DNA from 2 places in the Streptomyces sp. NPDC102467 genome. Region 2 is predicted to be linked to the other one. Evidence: predicted binding sites of a transcription regulator. Region 2 holds the regulator's gene; the other holds the start of a gene.

Region 1 (3,399 bases), on a different contig from region 2:
ACGGACCCGACGGGCCCGACGGGCGCGGCAGTCCGCGGATCACCGCCACCGGGTCCGCGCGCGCGACGCCGAGGGACTGCCCACTCGTCCCCGCGTCCTCCACCAGCGCGGCCAGCACGGGGTACAGCGCATCGGCTGTGCCCACATCGGCGGGCCCGACATGGCTGTCCCCGAAACAGAAGGTGGCCCGCGCGGTCGCCTCCGGCCGCAGCCGCACATGGCAGGACCCGAAGCGCGGTGCGGCCCCGTCCGCGTGGCGCATCACGTTCAGCGCGCCGTACTTGGGCCGCTCCACGGCGGCCGCGCCCGTGTACGCCCCGCCGAACAACCGCTCTTCCCAGCCGTCGCGCAGGCCGCCCGGGTGCGCGCTGCGGCTGCCGTTCGACAGGCCCGTCTCGTACTGGCCGCGGTAACGGCCGTCGGCCGCGAGCCGCTCGGCGACCGTGGTGCGCCCGTCGGGGAGCAGCCGGTCCGGATGGAAATTGAGGGTCACGCGCGCGTGGGCGCACAGATCCGCGATCAGAGCGGCGGCGGCCTTTGCGGTGACGCCGTGCGCTCCGAGCCGGTCGAGCGCGCGGTCGCGGTCCGCGCGCCCCGCCGCGCGCAAGTGCCGCAGGGCAGCCTGCTGGGCGCCGGTGAGCGGGAGCGCGGGGGCGGTCATCGCCGCAGTATCGAGCGGCCCGGCCCTTCCCGGCAAAGGAATAGCGGTGCTCTCAGGCCGCCGCTTCGACCGCTCCCAGGTGCTTCGCGTTCGTCAGCGGCGCCACGATCCGCCAGCCCACCGCCTCGTACAGGAGGCGTCCCTCGGGGGTGCAGGCGAGGACGGCGCGGGTGGCTCCCCGGGCGCGGGCCGCTTCCTGCAGCGTGCCCATGACCACCCTGCCGAGGCCCTTGCGGCGGTGGAGCTCCGACGTCTCGATCTGGTCGACGACCGCGCTCGCGCCGGTCGCGGCGGTCTGCCCGCGCGCGGCGAACGCCCCGTCCGCGTCGGTGAGCAGGACCCGGGTGACGCCGCCGCGGCTCCAGGCGTGCAGCCGGTAGCCGGGCGGGGCCTCCGGCGCGGCGGCGGGCGTCAGCTCCGTCGTCATCAGGAAGTCGCCCGAACCGTACGGCTGCCACTCGGGACCGAGCCACGGCAGCACCCGCTCCGGGTCGGCGAAGACCTTGAGGTGGAAGGCGCGGGCGCGCGTCGACCCGGCGACCTTGCGGACGTCGTCCTCGCGCACACCGTCGTTCGTGGCGCCGAGCACATGGCGGCCGGGCTGCTCGGGCAGGCCCACATGGACCGTGTATCCCCAGGGTTCGACGAGCGGGGGAGCGGCCCCGCGCGAGACGGTCCAGCCGTCGACCCAGGCTCGTACGAAATCGTCCCCCGCCATGCGCGCGCTCCCCAGTCCGTAATGGTTCTTATCGGCATGCGAACCTTACTCAGCGCGATTCCGGCAGCGACAGACGTGATCGCTCAGAGCGAACGCGCGGCGGGGAACATTCGGAGGCGCCCGTGCATTGAGTCGACATAGCTCAACTTCACTGCCAAAGGGGAGATCATGACCTCGACGTCCACATCGCTCACCTTGCCCGTGCTGCCGCTCGACGACGAGGTCGTGCTGCCCGGCATGGTGGTGCCCCTGGACCTGAACGACACCGACGTACGCGCCGCGGTGGAAGCCGCACAGGCCGACGCCCGGTCCAGTGGGGACAGCAAGCCGAAGGTGCTGCTTGTTCCGCGGATCGACGGCACGTACGCGAACACGGGGGTGCTCGGCACCGTCGAGCAGGTGGGACGCCTCGCCGACGGCGACCCCGGCGCCCTGATCCGCGGCCGTGGCCGCGTGCGGATCGGCGCGGGCACCACCGGGCCCGGCGCCGCCCTGTGGGTCGAGGGCCTGACCGTCGAGGAGGAGGTGCCCGAGCCCCTGCCGGGCGCCGTCACCGAGCTGGTCAAGGAGTACAAGGCGCTCGCCACGAACTGGCTGAAGAAGCGCGGCGCCTGGCAGGTCGTGGACCGCGTCCAGCAAATTGACGACGTGTCCACCCTCGCCGACAACTCCGGGTACTCGCCCTTCCTCACCACCGACCAGAAGGTCGAACTCCTGGAGACCGCCGACCCGGTCGCCCGCCTCAAGCTCGCCACCGAGCACCTGCGCGAGCACCTCGCCGAGCAGGACGTCGCCGAGTCGATCGCCAAGGACGTACAGGAAGGCGTCGACAAGCAGCAGCGCGAGTTCCTGCTGCGCCGCCAGCTCGACGCGGTCCGCAAGGAACTGCGCGACCTCAACGGCGAGGCGGAGGGCGAGGAGTCCGACGACTACCGCGCCCGCGTCGAGGCCGCCGACCTGCCCGAGAAGGTCCGCGAGGCCGCGCTCAAGGAGGTCGAGAAGCTGGAGCGGTCCAGCGACCAGTCCCCCGAGGGATCCTGGATCCGCACCTGGCTCGACACCGTCCTCGAACTGCCGTGGACCGAGCGGACCGAGGACGAGTACGACATCAAAGGCGCCCAGCAGATCCTCGACGCCGAGCACGCGGGCCTTCAGGACGTGAAGGAGCGCATCACCGAGTACCTGGCCGTGCGCAAGCGGCGCTCCGACCGCGGCCTCGGTGTCGTCGGCGGCCGGCGCGGCGGCGCCGTGCTCGCCCTCGTCGGCCCGCCCGGCGTCGGCAAGACCTCGCTCGGCGAGTCCGTGGCCCACGCGATGGGCCGCAAGTTCGTCCGCGTCGCCCTCGGCGGCGTGCGCGACGAGGCGGAGATCCGCGGCCACCGTCGTACGTACGTGGGCGCCCTGCCGGGCCGCATCGTGCGGGCGATCAAGGAGGCCGGGTCGATGAACCCGGTGGTCCTGCTCGACGAGATCGACAAGGTCGGCTCCGACTTCCGCGGCGACCCCGCCGCGGCCCTGCTCGAAGTCCTCGACCCGGCGCAGAACCACACCTTCCGCGACCACTACCTCGAAGTCGAACTCGACCTGAGCGATGTGGTGTTCCTGGCCACGGCGAACGTCCTCGAAGCCATCCCCGAGGCGCTGCTCGACCGGATGGAACTGGTGCGGCTCGACGGCTACACCGAGGACGAGAAGGTCGTCATCGCCCGCGACCACCTGCTCCCGCGCCAGCTGGAGCGGGCCGGCCTGGAGAAGGACGAGGTCACCCTCGACGAGAGCGCGCTGCGCAGGCTCGCGGGCGAGTACACCCGCGAAGCGGGCGTCCGGAACCTGGAGCGCTCCGTCGGCCGGCTGCTCCGCAAGGTCGCGGCGCAGCACGAACTGGGCGAGCGGAAGCTGCCGTTCACGGTGACCGACGCCGACCTGCGGGCGCTCATCGGGCGGCCGCACCACGTGCCCGAGTCGGCGCAGGACCCGGCCGAGCGGCGCACCGCGGTGCCGGGCGTCGCGACCGGGCTCG
Region 2 (3,399 bases):
CTGTTGCAGACGCAGGAGTACGCGCAGGCACTCTTCACCATGCGGCGTCCCTCTCTGGCGTCCGAGCAGATCGAGCGGGCTCTGGCTGCGCGGACGGCTCGTAAGTCGATCTTCGATCGAGTCCCCGCACCTTCCCTCAGCTTCATCCAGGAAGAGGTGACGCTACGGCGCCCGATCGGAGGCAAAATGGTGTTGCGGCGTCAGCTCGAACACCTCCTGGAACTGGGCCAGTTGCGGCACGTAGAGATCCAGGTGATGCCGACAGCCCGCGAGGACCACGCCGGAATGAGTGGGGAGATGCAGGTACTGAAGTTCGGTGACGGATCGGCAATCGGGCGCTCCGAGGGGGACTTCGGAGGACGCCCCATCTCCGACCCGAAACAGCTCCGCGTCATCGAACTACGGTGTGGCATCATCCGAGCTCAGGCTCTCGCGCCAGGAGAGTCACTGGCCTTCATCGAGCAAGTGCTGGGAGAACCATGAACCGCAAGACCTCTGCCGGAGGCCCCTCCGAACTGGCCTGGCTCAAGAGCAGCTACAGCAGCAACAGCAGCGAGCCTGACTGCGTGGAGATCGCTCACACCCCCGGCACCACCCACATCCGCGACTCCAAGAACACCCAGGGCCCCCGCCTCACCATGAGGGACTCGGCCTGGACGCGCTTCCTGGAACAACTGTGAACCCGGCCGAACCGGCCTGGCGCAAGAGCAGCCACAGCAGCAACAGCAACGAGCCCGACTGCGTCGAGATCGCCCACGCCCCCGGCGCCACCCACATCCGGGACTCCAAGAACGCCCAGGGCCCTCGCCTCACCGTGAGGGACTCGGCGTGGGCGGAGTTCGTCGGCTACGCCGGCCGCCAGGGCTGACGACGGGGTCAGCCCTCGAACTCGGTCAGGTCGATCGCGAACAGCAGCAGCCTGCCGTCCGGCGCGGACCCCGTGGGAGCCATGCCGAGCTTGTCCAGCACCTTCGCGGAGGACGTGTCGTCGGGGGCGGTGACCGCCACGATCCGGTCGATGCCGCGGTCCTGGAGGGCGAACTCCAGCGTGGCGTGGGCCGCCTCCGAGGCGTACCCCTGGCCCCAGAACTGACGCCCGAGCCGCCACTGGATCCCGATGTGGCCCGCGATCTGGGCCGGGGCGTCGGGGACGTACAGACCGACCGCGCCCGCCAGCTCGCCGGAGCCGAGGAGTTCGACGGCGAAGAGGCCGAAGCCCTCGTCGTCCCATTCCTCCTCCCAGCGCTCGATGTCCTCGGCGCTCTCGTCGAGGGAGCGCGGGGCGCCGTCGCCGATGTTGCGCATCACGGACGGGTCGGCCTGGATCTCGGCGAGCGCCGCGAGGTCGTCGTCGGGCAGCCAGCGGCGCAGGAGGAGCCGGGGGGTGTGGATCTCGGTCATGGGTCCATCCTGCGTCATGGCTGCGGGCCGACGCGTGAAGGGGCCCCGGAGAGCGAATCTCCGGGGCCCCTTCACGTACGGATACGCCGCGCGGGCTACTACTCCGGCGACCGCTTCGGCCGCCACACCACCAGCGCGCTGGTGTGCTGCACCTCCTGGTACGGGACCAGGTCGCGGCGGTACGAGGCGTGTACCGCCGCCTCACGTTGCTGCATCGTGGCGGCGGCTCCTTCCACGGCGGCGGAGAGTTCCGCCACGCGGGACTGGAGCGCTGCTACCTGGTTCTCCAGCTCGATGATGCGCTTGATGCCCGCGAGGTTGATGCCCTCGTCCTGCGACAACTGCTGGACGGTGCGCAGCAGTTCGATGTCGCGGGCCGAGTAGCGTCTGCCGCGTCCGGCCGTGCGGTCGGGCGAGACCAGGCCGAGGCGGTCGTACTGGCGAAGGGTCTGCGGATGCAGGCCGGATAGCTGGGCCGCCACCGAAATGACGTACACCGGGGATTCCTCGGTGAGTTCGTACGGGTTGGTGCGACGCCGGCCGTCCATCTCGCTCAAGCTCCCTTCGCGGCCTGAAACAGTTCTGCCCGCACATCGGTGTCCTCAGTCGCCTTGCGGAACGACTCGAGGGCCGAACGGGCCTCGTCGGTCAGGTCCTGCTCCTGAGGGACGGCCACTTCGACCGTCACCAGGAGGTCGCCACGCGTGCCGTCCTTGCGGACGGCGCCCTTGCCGCGGGCCCGCATCGTCCGCCCGTTCGGCGTGCCCGGGGGCAGCTTCAGGGTGACGGACGGGCCGCCGAGCGTGGGCAGCTTGACCTCGCCGCCGAGCGTCGCCTCGGTGAACGTGACGGGCACGGTCACCGTGAGGTTGTCGCCCTTGCGGCCGAAGACGGGGTGCGTGTCGACATGGACCACTACGTACAAGTCGCCTGCGGGGCCGCCCCGTTCACCGGGGGCGCCCTTGCCGCGCAGGCGGATGCGCTGCCCGTCCGAGACTCCGGCCGGGATGCGGACCTGCATGGTGCGGGACGACTTGGCACGGCCCGAGCCCTTGCAGACCTCGCAAGGAGTTTCGGCGATCAGGCCGCGGCCCTTGCAGTCCACGCACGGGTCGGTGAGGGAGAAGCCGCCACCGCCGCCGCGCGAGACCTGCCCGGTGCCGACGCAGGTCGGGCACACGCGCGGTGTGCCGTTCTTGTCGCCGGTGCCGGAGCACGCCTTGCAGGGGGACTGGGACGACATGCGCAGGGGGACCGTCGCGCCGTCCACGGCCTCGGTGAAGCTGAGCGACACCTCGGACTCGATGTCCTGGCCGCGGCGCGGCTGGACCCGGGTGCCCGCACCCGCGCCGCCCCGGTTGAACAGGCCGCCGAAGACATCGCCGATGCCGCCGCCGAACCCACCGGAACCGCCCTGGCCCTGGCTCTGGCCCTGTGGGCCGCCTCCGAAGAGGTCACCCAGGTCGAAGTTGAACGTGCCGCCGCCGCCCCCGCCGGGTCCCGGACGGAACCCGCCGTTGCCGAAGAGGGCGCGCGCCTCGTCGTACTCCTTGCGCTTCTTGGGGTCCCCGAGGACGTCGTTCGCCTCCGAGATCTCCTTGAAGCGCTCCTCCGCCTTCTCGTTGCCCTTGTTGGCGTCCGGGTGGTTCTCCCGGGCGAGCTTGCGGTACGCCTTCTTGATCTCGGCGTCGGTGGCGTCCTTGGGGACGCCGAGGACCTTGTAGTAGTCCTTCTCGATGAAGTCCTTGGTGCTCATCGGCCTCGACGTCCCTCCTCACTCACATCAGTTGCTACTACTACCGCGCGGATGACGTCAGCCCTCGTCCGGGCCACCGCTCTCCTTCTCTGCGTCCGCCTCAGGAGCGTCGGCAGTGTCGGACGCCTGCGCGCCCGGCTGCGGCTCGGCCACCGCCACGCGCGCGGGACGGATGGTCCGCTCGCCGATCCGGTAGCCCGGCTGCAGGATCGCGACGCAGGTCGTCTCGGTGACGTCCGGCG

What was found. Region 2 encodes HspR, which represses chaperone genes until heat shock. Its sites were predicted from a motif close to TTGAGNNNNNNNNNCTCAA; they were not measured.
Region 1: the regulator HspR is predicted to act here: its motif matches at 1,507-1,525, upstream of lon (endopeptidase La).

The regions. Positions count from the first base shown of each region.
Region 1 is NZ_JBIWKA010000001.1:547,350-550,748, forward strand. Features, by position in the region: partial or broken gene ACIREE_RS02450 (DUF3626 domain-containing protein) at 1-661, opposite strand, end outside; gene ACIREE_RS02455 (GNAT family N-acetyltransferase) at 714-1,379, opposite strand; gene lon (endopeptidase La) at 1,548-3,399, shown strand, end outside.
Region 2 is NZ_JBIWKA010000016.1:22,568-25,966, reverse strand. Features, by position in the region: gene ACIREE_RS30520 (helix-turn-helix domain-containing protein) at 1-483, shown strand, start outside; gene ACIREE_RS30515 (DUF397 domain-containing protein) at 480-680, shown strand; gene ACIREE_RS30510 (DUF397 domain-containing protein) at 677-868, shown strand; gene ACIREE_RS30505 (GNAT family N-acetyltransferase) at 877-1,401, opposite strand; gene ACIREE_RS30500 (heat shock protein transcriptional repressor HspR) at 1,500-1,949, opposite strand; gene dnaJ (molecular chaperone DnaJ) at 1,955-3,157, opposite strand; gene grpE (nucleotide exchange factor GrpE) at 3,215-3,399, opposite strand, start outside.